4 regions of the Pseudoduganella sp. R-43 genome follow, and region 1 is predicted to be linked to each of the others. Evidence: predicted binding sites of a transcription regulator. Region 1 holds the regulator's gene; each other region holds the start of a gene.
The links. The regulator FNR, encoded in region 1, switches genes on or off when oxygen is low (the NO sensors DNR and NnrR bind a similar motif). The targets are predictions, from matches to a motif close to TTGATNNNNATCAA.

Region 2: the regulator FNR is predicted to act here: its motif matches at 1,729-1,742, upstream of nirK (copper-containing nitrite reductase).
Region 3: the regulator FNR is predicted to act here: its motif matches at 2,003-2,016, upstream of ACN9M3_RS19785 (MBL fold metallo-hydrolase RNA specificity domain-containing protein).
Region 4: the regulator FNR is predicted to act here: its motif matches at 1,026-1,039, upstream of ACN9M3_RS16915 (universal stress protein).

Annotation. Positions count from the first base shown of each region.
Region 1 is NZ_CP183988.1:3,586,610-3,589,934, reverse strand. Features, by position in the region: gene ACN9M3_RS16420 (bacteriohemerythrin) at 1-235, shown strand, start outside; gene ACN9M3_RS16415 (MerR family transcriptional regulator) at 281-730, shown strand; gene ACN9M3_RS16410 (carboxymuconolactone decarboxylase family protein) at 684-1,055, shown strand; gene fnr (fumarate/nitrate reduction transcriptional regulator Fnr) at 1,116-1,889, opposite strand; gene ACN9M3_RS16400 (response regulator) at 1,991-2,626, opposite strand; gene ACN9M3_RS16395 (response regulator) at 2,619-3,325, opposite strand, start outside.
Region 2 is NZ_CP183988.1:2,961,283-2,964,607, reverse strand. Features, by position in the region: partial or broken gene ACN9M3_RS13685 (M56 family metallopeptidase) at 1-69, shown strand, start outside; gene blaOXA (class D beta-lactamase) at 214-957, shown strand; gene blaOXA (class D beta-lactamase) at 968-1,702, shown strand; gene nirK (copper-containing nitrite reductase) at 1,880-3,280, shown strand.
Region 3 is NZ_CP183988.1:4,381,812-4,385,136, reverse strand. Features, by position in the region: gene ACN9M3_RS19795 (hypothetical protein) at 1-556, opposite strand, end outside; gene ACN9M3_RS19790 (amino acid permease) at 556-1,902, opposite strand; gene ACN9M3_RS19785 (MBL fold metallo-hydrolase RNA specificity domain-containing protein) at 2,051-3,325, shown strand, end outside.
Region 4 is NZ_CP183988.1:3,714,382-3,717,706, reverse strand. Features, by position in the region: gene ACN9M3_RS16920 (TonB-dependent siderophore receptor) at 1-900, opposite strand, end outside; gene ACN9M3_RS16915 (universal stress protein) at 1,098-1,937, shown strand; gene ACN9M3_RS16910 (PHA/PHB synthase family protein) at 1,965-3,325, shown strand, end outside.

The DNA of each region.
Region 1 (3,325 bases):
GGAACACCTGCGCGAAGAAAACAGCCTGATGGAGCGCATCGCCTACCCGGCTGCCCAGGCCCACCGCGCAGCCCATGGCTACTTGCTGGAAAAGGTCGCCCGCACCCTGCGCCTGCTGAAGGACGACGAGGAAGCCACGGCACGCGACATCATCCGCACGCTGCCGGACTGGCTCGAAGCCCACATCAACACCATGGACCTTGCGCTCGCAGTTGCGGCTTCCCGGTTAGAGTAATAAAGTGCTTGACTTAGAGTGCACTCTAACTTTTACGATCACCCCATGGAATCGCACCTGAGCATTGACGAAGTCGCCAAACGTACCGGCCTCACGGCCTACACACTCCGCTATTACGAGCGCATCGGGCTGATTGCCCCGGTCAATCGTGCGGCGGGCGGCCAGCGGCGTTACGCGGCCTCGGACCTTGCCTGGATCGAATTCCTGCTGCGTCTGCGAACGACCCATATGCCAATCGGCAAAATGCAGTCATTCGCAAAACTTCGCGGCGCTGGGGACTCGACGGTGCCTGAACGGCGCCGGATGCTAGAAGAGCATATGCAGGACGTGCTCGCCGAAATCGAGGCGATGCAACAATCTGCAGCATCATTGCAGGCCAAGATCGAGTATTACCGCTCCCTGGAGCAGTCCCTGGCGTCGAATCCAACCACCGATGGAGCACATGCCAATGAACACCGAAAGCCGCTACGAGCGCGGGCTCGCAAAACTGCGTGAAGTCGACGGCCAGGCCGGCGACCGCGTCGTTCAAAGCCTGGAAGATATTGCGCCCGATTTCGCCCGCTACCTGATCGAATTCCCCTTTGGCGACATCTATTCGCGCCCGGGGCTTGACCTGAAATCACGCGAGATCGCTGTGGTGGCCGCGCTGACCGCCATGGGCAACGCTGCGCCCCAGCTCAAGGTGCACATCCACGCCGCCCTTAACGTCGGCGTCAGCCGCGAAGAGATCGTGGAGACCATCATGCAGATGGCCGTCTACGCTGGCTTTCCGGCTGCGCTCAACGGCCTGATGGCCGCCAAAGAAGTGTTCGCGCAATAAAAAAGGGGCAGCAAGAGCTGCCCCATACACCCCCTACAGGTGAGAAAACTGGTAAGCCGGTCAGGCGACAGCGAGTTCCTGCGCCATGCCGCCGGACGACATGGCCTCGAGCCTGGCGCGGTCGGTAATGCGCAGATCGCGGTTGCTCAGGACGATCGAGCCATCCTGGCGCAGGCGGGCCAGCTGGCGGCTGACGCTTTCCACGGTCAGGCCCAGGTAGCCGCCGATATCTTCACGCGACATGCGCAACTGGAAGCTGGTCGAAGAGTAGCCGCGCTGGGCGTAACGGCCGGCGAGGTTCAGCAGGAACATGGCCAGCCGCTGTTCGGCACGCATATGACTCAGGAACAGCATCACCGACTGCTCGCGCTGGATTTCGCGGCTCATGGTGCGGTGGAACTGCTGCAGCAGGCCAGGAATCTGCATCACCAGCTCTTGCAGGCGGTTGAAGGGGATCTCGCAGACTTCACTGTCCTCCAGCGCCACGGCATTGCAAGAATGCTGGCCATTGCCGATGGCTTCCATGCCCAGCAGGTCGCCGGCCATGTGGAAACCGCCAATCGTCTGTTCGCCGCGCTGGTTCACCTGCACGGTCTTGAAGTGGCCGAAGCGCACGGCATACAGGCTGTGGAAGCTGTCGCCGGTCTTGTACAGCGGCTCGTCGCGGTTCACGCGGCGGCGGCGGGAAATGATCTGGTCAAGGCGAGCAACATCTTCGTCGGCCAGGCCCTGTGGCAAGCAAAGGCGGTTGAAGCTGCACAGCGAGCATTTGGCTGCGACTGGTGCGCAGGATTTGGTGGCGTTTGCAGGGGTGATTGGGATGACCGGGCTCATTTTGCTGCTCCTTGTTTTCGATGGAAGCAGTATCGCGCCCGGCGTCATTTCCCGGTATCAAGCATCCTGTGCAGTTGCTGTAGTGGTTCCCCTACAGCCGCTCAGATCAGCCCGTGCTCGAGGGCATAACGGGTCAGCTCAGCATTCGTGGACATGCCCATTTTCTCGAGGATGCGGCTGCGATAGGTTGTCACAGTGTTAGGACTGAGGTGTAGTTTTTCCCCTATGCGCACCAGGGACTCGCCCTGGGCAATCAGCTTGAAGACTTCCAGTTCGCGGTTGGAAAGCTCTTCGTGGTCGCCGCTCGCGCCGCCGCCGACCAGGGTTGCCAGTTTTTCAAGCAGCGCCGGGCTGACGTGCTTGCCGCCCGAGGCAGCCTTGCGCACGGCCTCGATCAGGGTCGCCGTCGGCGCATCCTTGGTCAGGTAGCCGGAGGCGCCCGATTTCAGCGCGCGCACCGCGTAAATTTCCTCGGAATAGGTGCTCAGCACCAGCACCGCCATGCGCGGGCATTCGCTGCGCAGGGTCTTCAACAGGTCCAGGCCATTCTTGCCCGGCATCTTGATGTCCACCAGTGCCACGTCGAAACTGCGCTCGGCCACGCGCTGCATCGCTTCCACGGCGTTGCCGGCCTCGCCCTCCACGCTGATGTCGGGCGCCGTGCCCAGCATGAGGCGCACGCCGTTGCGTGCAATCGCATGGTCGTCGACCAGCAAAACGGTGATCCTGTCACCCATTCTTGTCCTCCAAAGGCAGGCGCAGCTGCAGGGTAGTGCCCTGCCCGGCCTTGCCGCTGATATTCAGTTCGCCGGCAAAGCGGCGCGTGCGCTCGTGCATGCCGAACAAGCCCCAGGATTCGCGGTCGGACAAGCCGGCACTCTCGATACCCTTGCCATTGTCTTCCACCCGCAGCACCACGTTTTCGCCGTCAATGTCCACGATGACGCGCGCCTCGCTCGCTTCGGCATGGCGCACCACGTTGGTCAGCGCTTCCTGCGCGACGCGGAACAACATGGTGCTGCGCTCCGCATCGAGCTCCAGCGCCTGCGCCTCCGGCGTGATATTGCAGGTGCATTGCAAGCCGCTGCGCTGCGCCACCTGTTCCGCATACCATTCCAGCGCAGGCCAGATGCCCAGCTGGTCCAACACGCTTGGACGCAGGTCGGTAATCACGCGGCGCACGGTCTCTATCGCATCTTGCGCCAGCTTGGCCGCATCCTTCAACAGTGGGTCCGATTGCTCGCCGCCGCGCTCGATGGCGACCGAGATATAGGCCTTGATGCCGGTCAGCAGGCCGCCCAGTTCATCATGGATTTCCTGGGCGATGCGGGTGCGTTCGTGTTCCTTCAGTTTTTCCTGGTACGCGGCCAGTTCACGCAGCTCTTTCTGCGACTGCCGCAGCACCTGTTCAGCCAGTTGTTTCTCGTCGATCAGGC
Region 2 (3,325 bases), 630 kb from region 1:
CTGCAGCACGTGCCTACACACGGCGCCCTGGCATTCGGCAGTATCGATGCCAACACGCTGACCGAGCGCGTATCGCTGATCCGCACGCCAGGCAACGCGCGCCGTGCCATGTGGGCCCGAGCTGCGACCGTCACGCTACTGCTTGCCATCGGGGCCGGCAATTTCGCCTTGCAGCCGGCGCTGGCCTGGAGCGTCTCGCCTTCCGCGCAGTCGATGGCAGCCCTCGATTGCACCAGCTTTGTCGATGCCGCCACCGGGAAGGCGCTGCTGCGCAAGGGCGATTGCTCGACGCGCATCACGCCTGTTTCAACCTTCAATATCGCCGTCAGCCTGATGGGCTATGACAGCGGCTTCCTGCGCGACCAGCACGCGCCGACCCTGCCTTACCTCGCCAGCTACCATGCCGGCCGGCCCGAATGGCGGCGCGATCTCGATCCGCAAGAATGGATTCGCGTCTCGGCTTCCTGGTATGCACAGCAAGTCACGACACATCTCGGCCGAGAGCGATTCAACCGCTACGTACAGGCCTTTGGCTATGGTAACGGCGATACCAGCGGCGATGCGGGCAAGGACAACGGCCTGACCTGGTCATGGATCGGCTCCTCGCTGCAGATTTCGGCCGACGAGCAGACCACTTTCCTGCGTCGTCTGGTGCGGCGCGAGCTGGGCCTCTCGCCGCTCGCCTATGAGCAGACAGCCGGCCTGTTGAAGGTGAAGGACCTGCCGGGCGGCTGGCAAGTCTTTGGCAAGACCGGCACTGGCGCCCCTCTCGGCCCGGACGGCAAGGACGATTACTCGCGCTCCTACGGCTGGTTCGTAGGCTGGGCCACCAATGGCGAACGCACCATCGTGTTCGCCCGCCTCCTGCAAGACGAGAAAGTTGAGGAAGGCGCTGCCGGACCGCGGCTCAAGGAAGCCTTCCTGAACCAGCTGCCGGCACAACTCAAAGCACTCTAAGGACTACAAAATGAAACGCAAAATCTTCGCCCTGCTTGCAGGGCTGGGCCTCCCTTTGCTCGCGCTTTCTGCAGAACACTGCCTGGCGATGGCCGATGCGGCCACCGGCAAGTGGCTGGTGCACGAGGGCGTGTGCGATAAGCGCCTGCCGCCGATGTCGACCTTCAAGCTACCCATAGCGCTGATGGGCTATGACTCGGGCGTGCTGCGGGACGAGCATTCGCCCGTTCTCCCCTTCAAGCAAGGCTACGTGGACTGGCGTACCGTGTGGCGGCAAGCACATGATCCCAGCTCGTGGATGAAGGAATCCGTCGTCTGGTACTCCCAGCAGCTTACGCTGCAACTGGGCGAAGAGCGCTTCGCCAGCTACGTCAAGCAATTTGGCTACGGCAATGCAGATGTCAGCGGCGATCCGGGCAAGAACAACGGTCTGTCCGAATCGTGGCTAGGCTCTTCGTTGCGCATCTCCCCGGACGAACAAATCGGCTTCCTGCGCCGCGTGCTGAATCGTGAACTCGGCGTCAAGCCGCAAGCCTATGCCATGTCCGCCGCTCTGGTACGGCGCCCTGAACCTGCCGGGGGCTGGCAGGTCTTCGGCAAGACCGGCAGTGGCAAAGACGTTGGCTGGTACGTCGGCTGGATTGAACGCGATGGCAAGCGCATCGTCTTCGCCCAAGCCGGCAGCGCCAGCGGCATGGACGAACGCGATAACTTTTTGGCACGCTTGCCGCAGTTGGTCCCCTAGCGCGTTGCGCCGGGTCTTCTCCTCGCTTGACCTAGATCAAAAATATCTGACTTGCATTGAGAATACGCAGTTCTTTCCAAATTTTTGACCTGCGTCAATTCAATAACATGCATGTAAAACATAAGATTTAGTTGTCAAACGGCGCAATCCCGTGCCGGACAAACCTGTGAGAAGAAAATGAAACCGACCTTGATGTCCAAAGCTATTGCAGCACTGGTGATCGGCGCCGCTACACTAGCGCCAGCTTATGCACAACATGGCCAGCACGGCGGCAGCACAGCCGTCCAGTATCGTCCTGACGTGACCTTTACCCTGCATACCGATATCGCAGACGGTAAGCTGGTCTTCATCAGCGACGCCGGCGAGTCCAAGGGCAAGGTTAACCCGACCTTGCGCGTGCCGGAAGGTGCTGTGGTGCAGATCAACCTGGTCAACGGCGATGGCGCAACCCACGACATTTCGGTGCCCGACTTCAAAGTCAAATCGAACCAGCTGAAAGACAAAGGCGCATCGACCGCCGTCGTGTTCAAGGCTGACAAGAAAGGCGAATTCACCTACATCTGCTCCCTGCCCGGCCACGTGGCGGCAGGCATGATCGGCAAGATTATCGTGGGCGAAGGCGAACTCAAAGCCGCGCCAAAAGGCGCCGATGTTTCGCGCAGCCCACTGGAAGTAGGCACGCCGGTCGGCAAACGCGGCCCGCAAACCGTCAACGTGAAGCTGGATACCACCGAGGTGCTCGGCCAGATGATGGACGGCACCACCTACAAATACTGGACCTTCAACAGCAAGGTTCCAGGCCCGTTCATCCGCGTTCGCGTGGGCGATACCGTGAACGTGGACATGTCCAACGCCAAGGACAGCCACATGATCCACTCGGTTGACTTCCACGCCGTGACCGGCCCTGGCGGCGGTGCGGCCGTGACCCAGGCAGCTCCCGGCAGCACCAAGAGCTTTACCTTCAAGGCCATCAATCCAGGCCTGTACGTGTACCACTGCGCTACCCCGATGGTGGCCCAGCACATCTCCAACGGCATGTACGGCATGATCCTGGTCGAACCTGAAGGCGGCCTGCCGAAAGTGGACCGCGAGTTCTACGTGATGCAGGGCGAGCTGTACACCGCGCAGAAGCACGGCACCCCAGGCGAAGCCGAGTTCTCGCTGGACAAACTGCTGGCCGAACAGCCGGAACACCTGATGTTCAACGGCACCCATGACGCGCTGACCAAGACCCACCGCATGGAAGCCAAGGTTGGCGAAACCGTCCGTATCTTCTTCGGCGTCGGCGGTCCTAACGCAACCTCCAGCTTCCACGTGATCGGCGAAGTGTTCGACCGCGTCTACAGCATGGGCGACCTGACCTCGCCTCCTCTGCAGAACGTGCAGACCACCACCGTGGCGCCAGGCGGTGCAACGATGGTCGAGTTCAAGACCGAGGTGCCGGGACGCTTCATCCTGGTCGACCACGCGCTGTCGCGGATGGAGAAAGGCCTGGTCGGCTTCCTCTACGTGACCGGCAAGGAGAATCCGGAAATCTTCCGGACCACCAGCAAGCCTGACGGTGATTCGGGCCACTGATCCACAGGATTAACACCGACATTACCTTAACCAGGACAGGACCCG
Region 3 (3,325 bases), 800 kb from region 1:
GGATATTGCAACCGGTCGTCACGAAGGTGCGCACCGTGCCGCATTGCAGGAACTTGCGCTGCTCGGCAGTCAGGCTGTCGGCCATGCGGCCCGGCTTCCAGATGCCGGCGGCTACAGCACCGCCGCCGGCGCGCTTTTGCGCGTCGTAGATAAAGCTGGACATGACCTGGCAGCCCAGCGAATGCGCCAGCAGCACGATCGGCGTTTCCGGGCCGCGGTTGGCAAGAATCGCCAGCAGGGCGCGCGCAATCTCCATCTGCGCCTGCTCGTAGACCGAATTGTCGTATTCCTTGCGATTCTCCAGCCCTGCCGCATCGGCAAAGCCGAACAGGATGAATTTGCGCAGCTGTTCGTAGCGCACGGTGGAGCGCTCGCGCGTGCGGTTCCATACATCGAGCTCGTTGGGCTTGAGCAGGTGCTGGTAATACACGCTATGCACGTCGACGTCGGAGAAGGCCGCGCCCATGCGGTGCGACAGCGCGCGCCGCATGTCGTCGGCATAGTCGAGCGGTTGCTCGCCCATGCCGTGGATCGTCAGGAGTGCGACCTTGGGCATTACGCCGCCGCCTTTTCAGGCACGCCGCGCAGGCGGTAGCCGATGTACAGTGCCAGCAGCCAGACCGGGATCAGGTACACCGATATGCGCAGCCCTTCGCTCATGTACATGATCAGCAGGATGCCGGCCAGGAAGGCCAGGCACAGGTAGTTGGTCAGCGGGTAGCCCCAGCTCTTGAAGCCCGTCTCGTGCCCTTCGATCTTTTTCTGGGCGCGGAAGCGCAGGTGGATCCAGCTGATCATGCCCCAGTTGATTACCAGCGACGAAACCACGAGTCCCATCAGGAAGCCGAACACTTTGCCCGGCATGAAGTAGTTCAGCACCACGCAAATGCCGGTGGCGAGGGCCGATACGCCCAGCGCCGCCAAGGGCACACCGCGCTTGTTCACGCCCAGCAGGGCTTTCGGTGCATTGCCTTGCCTGGCCAGGCCGTACAGCATGCGGCTGTTGGAGTACACGCCGCTGTTATACACGGACAGTGCGGCGGTCAGCACCACCACGTTCAGGATGTTCGCAACCCAGTTGGAGTTCAGTGCGTGGAAGATCATCACGAACGGGCTGCCCCCGGTGACGACCTTCTGCCACGGGTACAGCGACAGCAGCACGCCCAATGCGCCGACATAGAAGATCAGGATACGGTAGATGGCTTGGTTGGTCGCCTTGGGAATGGTCTCGGAAGGGTTGCTGGCTTCGGCGGCGGTAATGCCCACCAGTTCCAGGCCGCCGTAGGAGAACATGATCACTGCCATCGCCATCACCAGCCCCGACACGCCGTTCGGGAAGAAGCCGCCGTGCTGCCAGAGGTTGGCCACGGTCGCTTCCGGCCCGGCGTTGCCGGACACCAGCAGGTAGCCGCCGTACACGATCATGCCGACCACCGCTACCACCTTGATGATGGCGAACCAGAATTCCATTTCGCCGTAAGCGCGCACATTGGCCAGGCTGATGGCGTTAATGATCAGGAAGAAGGCGAGGGCGCTGACCCAGGTGGGAATGCCCGGCCACCAGTATTGGACGTAGATGCCGACTGCCGTCAGCTCGGCCATGCTGACCAGCACGTACAGCACCCAGTAATTCCAGCCTGACATGAAGCCGGCCATGTGGCCGCAATATTTGTCGGCAAAATAGCTGAAGGAACCCGCGACCGGCTCGTCGACCACCATTTCGCCCAGCTGGCGCATGATGAGGAAGGCAATGAAGCCAGCCACCGCGTAGCCAAGCAGCACGGCAGGCCCGGCCAGCTTGATGGTGTCGGCGATGCCCATGAAAAGGCCCGTGCCAATGGCGCCGCCCAGCGCGATCAGCTGGATATGGCGGCTTTTCAGGCCCCGTTTCAGTTCTGTCATGTATGGCGTCCTGGTGTCGAAAAGATCAAAGGCCCTGATTCTACATCCTCGCAAGGCAACAATGTCATTTTCGCACTGCCGCATTTCGCAAGACTTCTCTTTGACCTGGATCAAATATTTTGTGCGTCGGCTTGGATATGCTGCAAACATGCTCACACTTAAATTCCTTGGTGCCACCGGCACCGTCACCGGCTCCAAATACCTGTTGCGCCATGGCGACGAACAGGTATTGGTCGATTGCGGCCTGTTCCAGGGCTATAAGCAGCTGCGCTTGCGCAACTGGGATGCTTTCCCGGTGCCGCCGGAGTCCATTGGCGCGGTGCTGCTGACCCATGCCCACCTCGATCACAGCGGCTTCCTTCCGGTGCTGGTCAGCGCCGGCTTCCGCGGCAAGGTGTATTGCACGGAGGCGACGCGCGATTTGTGCCGCATCCTGCTGCCCGACAGTGGCCGCTTGCTGGAGGAGGAAGCGCTGTATGCGAACCGCCACAACTTCTCCAAGCACAAGCCGGCCTTGCCCCTGTATTCCGAAGCCGATGCGCTGCGTGCGCTGGAGCACCTGGAGGCGGTGCCGGTCGGTCATGAGTTTTCGCCGGTGCCGGGCATGATGGCGCGCTTCCAGCTGGCCGGGCATATCCTCGGCGCCGCCTCGGTGTCGGTGCGATGCAATGGCCGGACCGTGATGTTTTCCGGCGACGTGGGGCGGCCCAACGATCCGATCATGCGGCCGCCGACCGTGCTGGGCAAATGCGACTACCTGGTGGTGGAATCGACTTACGGCGACCGCCGCCACGACGCGTCCAACCCCGGCGGCAAGCTGGCCGACGTGATCGGCAAGACGGCGGCGCGCGGCGGCGTAACCGTGATCCCTTCGTTTGCCGTTGGACGGGCGCAGGAACTGCTGTATGAAATCTGGCGGCTCAAGGAGGCCGGCGCCATCCCGCTCGCGCTCCCCGTTTACCTCAACAGCCCGATGGCGGTGGATGCCACGCGGCTTTATATCAAGCACCAGGGACAGCACCGGCTGGACGAACGCAGTTGCCACGCCCTGGGCCACGTGGCGCACATCGTCAACAGCGTGGAAGAGTCGATGGCCCTGAACCGGCGCCAGGCGCCGATGGTGATCATTGCCGCCAGCGGCATGGCTACCGGCGGCCGCGTGCTGCACCACCTGAAAGCCTTTGCCGGCGATTCGCGCAACACTATCCTGTTTGCCGGCTTCCAGGCGGCAGGGACGCGCGGGGCCCGCATGCTGGCCGGCGAAACCTCGGTCAAGATCCACGGCGAGTATTACTCGATCCGGGCCAAGGTCGAACTGATCGGCAACCTGTCGGCCCATGCCGACTCCGACGAAATCCTGGGCTGGCTCTCGCATTCTTCGGCCACGCCGCGCCAGGTGTTCGTCACCCATGGCGAACCGGCG
Region 4 (3,325 bases), 130 kb from region 1:
GCCGTTGTCAAAGCTGTGTTCAAGGTTGGCGAAGGCGTTCTCGTACGCTGTTTCCCAGCGCGTCCATCCGGCCGCCGACGTTTTCGAGACATCCCAGTTGGTCTTGCTGCCGTCGGTGTACCAGTACGGCAGGCCGCCCCACATCGGGCCTTGCGGGTCGTTTTCCTGGCGGCTGTAGCCGGCGGAAAGCACGGTGCTGGGCGCCAGGTCGGCTTCTACAGTGCCATAGAAAGTGTGGCTTTTGCTCTTCATCAGATCGACCCAGCTGTCGGAACGCTGGTATTCACCGACCACCCGGGCGCGTACGCTACCGCTGGCATTGACCGGGGTCGAAACGTCTGCCATGGCGCGGCGCTCGTTCCAGCGGCCGGTGCCAAGCTGCGCGCTGCCGGTGAGCTCCTTGCTGGCCGCACGCTTGCGCACCAGGTTGATGGCCGCCGAAGGATTGCCGGCGCCCGTCATCAGGCCGGTGGCGCCGCGCACCACTTCCACACGGTCGTAGAGGGCCAGGCTCCCCAATACTTCGCCGGAACTCCATGCCTGCTCCCAGGCCGTCGGCACGCCGTCGATCTGCAGGTTGTCAATGTCGAAGCCGCGCGCGGTAAAACCGGCGCGATGCGTCTCATACTGGTTGACCGAAACGCCGGTCACATTGTTGACCACATCGGTCACGGTCTGTAACGCCTGGTCCTCGATGCGCTGCTGGGTCATCACGGATATCGATTGCGGCGTGTCGCGCGGCGAAATGCTCAGCGGCGTGGCCGTCCGGCTGCGTTCCGCGGTGTAGGTATCCGGCCTTTGCGCAGTGACCTGGATCTGCGGCATCACTGCAGCGTCTTCCGCCAGGACAGCACCCGGAAATGCCAACCCAAGCAATACCGCCAACTTCTTCTTGTCCATCGTTACCTCAGCTAATTATCAATGATTAGCTGGCAGGGAGCTGGCTTTATTCGAAACCGTAAATGATAACTATTCGCATCTAAAAGTCAACACTTGCTTATGCAAGTTACCGGATTAGATTGAAATTGACCCAGATCATGCCGCTGGATTGCGCATAACCCTAGACTTTTTCATATCTATCCATCCCGGAGGCTGCCATGGGGTTCAAGACTGTCGTTGTGCACGTGAATAGTTCCGCCGATACCGAGCGCCGGGTACGGCTGGCATCCCAGATCGTGCGCATGTCAAAAGGCCGCCTGGTCGGTGCGGCGATGAGCGGTATTTCTCGCTTCCTGTACGCCGACCATGCCACCGCCATGGGTGTCAGCCTGGCAGCCCAATGCATCGACGAAGCGCGGGAAGCCGCCCGCGACAGCTTGCGGCGTTTCGAGTCGCAATGCGCGATGCTGGACCTGCCGTCCTTCGAATCCCGCCTGCTTGACGACCAGGCCGCGGATGGCCTGGTGCTGCAGTCGCGCTACGGCGACCTCCTGATACTGGGCCAGGTCAACCCGGACGATCCGATTTCGCCAATGGAAGAAGAAGCACCCGAATATGTGGCCATGAACAGCGCAAGGCCGGTATTGGTGGTGCCCTATGCCGGCCATTTCGGAGCGCCGTTCCAGCGTGTGCTGGTGGCCTGGGACGGCAGCATGGAGGCCACCCGCGCCATCACCGCTGCCATTCCGCTGATGGAGCAGGCCGGCAAAGTCACGCTGGCTGTGTTCAATGCCGGCCGCGAACCCGAGGCCCACGGCAGCGAACCGGGCGCAGACATGGCCCTCTACCTGGCGCGCCATGGCATCAAGGTCGAAGTCTCCTCGCAAGCGACGACGATCGACGTCGGTTCTGCCCTGCTCTCCTTCGCATCGGATCTCGATGCCGATTTGCTGGTCATGGGTTGCTACGGCCATAGCCGCTTGCGCGAAATCATGCTGGGCGGCGCTTCCCGTACGGTATTGCAAAGCATGACGCTTCCTGTGCTGATGGCGCATTAGGTCCGCATTAGGTCTATACTGGCCTGCATGCCAAATCCGTTCGCCAATGTCGCCGCCGCATGGCTGGCACATCCACTGGAGATGGCCCGGGCGTGGCAGGAGCTTGCCACAGTCGCCTGGGCGACCGGCATGCCTGCGCCGCTGGCGGAAGCTGCGGAGGGCGATGACCGATTCAGCGACGACGCCTGGCGCGACAATCCGTTCTTTCATGGCCTGATGCAGCAATACCTCGGCTTCACGCGCACCCTCGAACGGCAGGTCTACGACACGCCGGGCGTGGATGAAAGCGAAGCCCGCAGCGCTGCCTTCTGGCTGCGCCATTGGTGCAACGCTCTAGCCCCCAGCAACTTCCCCTGGACCAATCCGGTCGTACTGCGACGCGCCTTCGACAGCGGCGGGGCCAGCCTGAAGCACGGCTTTGAAGAATGGCTGCGCGATGTGCTGGCGGGCGACCTGCGCATGGTGGATCCGGCCCAGTTCCAGCTCGGACGCGACCTGGCCGCGACGCCAGGGCGCGTTGTGATGCGCAACCAGATGATGGAACTGATCCAGTACACGCCCGTTTGCCCGCAAGTTCGGGCGATGCCGCTGGTCCTGGTGCCGCCCTGGATCAACAAGTACTACATCCTGGACCTGACCGCCCAGCAAAGCATGGTGCGGCACCTGGTGCAACAGGGTTTCGACGTGTTCGTCATGAGCTGGAAGAATCCGCGCGCCAATATGCAGGATGCCAGCTTCGAAGACCACCTGTTCGATGGCATCCTCGCTGCCATCGACGCGGCGCGCAATATCGCCGGCGTCCCGCAAGTGCATGCGGTCGGCTATTGCATCGGCGGCACCGCCCTGTCGGCGTTGATGGCGTGGCTGAACCGCCGCCATCGGGCGGCGCGCGATGTCCCGGTTGCCCATTGGACGCTGCTGGCCACGCTCACCGATTTTTCCAAGCCTGGCGACATCGCCAGTTTCATCAACGACGAAAGCGTGGCCTTGCTGGACGGCCTGATGGCGCGCCAGGGTTTCCTCGACTCGCAGCAGATCGGCTGGAGCTTCCGCATGCTGCGCCCGAATACGCAGATCTGGCGCTATGTGGTGCACAAGTACCTGCTCGGCGAGCCTGCACCAGCGCTGGCGCCCCTGGCCTGGAACTCGGACGGCACGCGCCAGCCGCGCGCCACGCACAGTTTCTGCCTGCGCGAGCTATACCAGGCCAACAAGCTGGCCCACGCGGATGCGCTTGAAATCCGCGGCCAGAAGCTTGACCTTGGCCGCATCCGCCAAACCCTGTATGCCGTGGGTGCGGTGGCGGACCACATCACCCCCTGGCGCAGCACCTACCGCAGCGCGGCGCTGGTGGGCGCTCCGGTACATTTTGTGCTGACCGCCTCCGG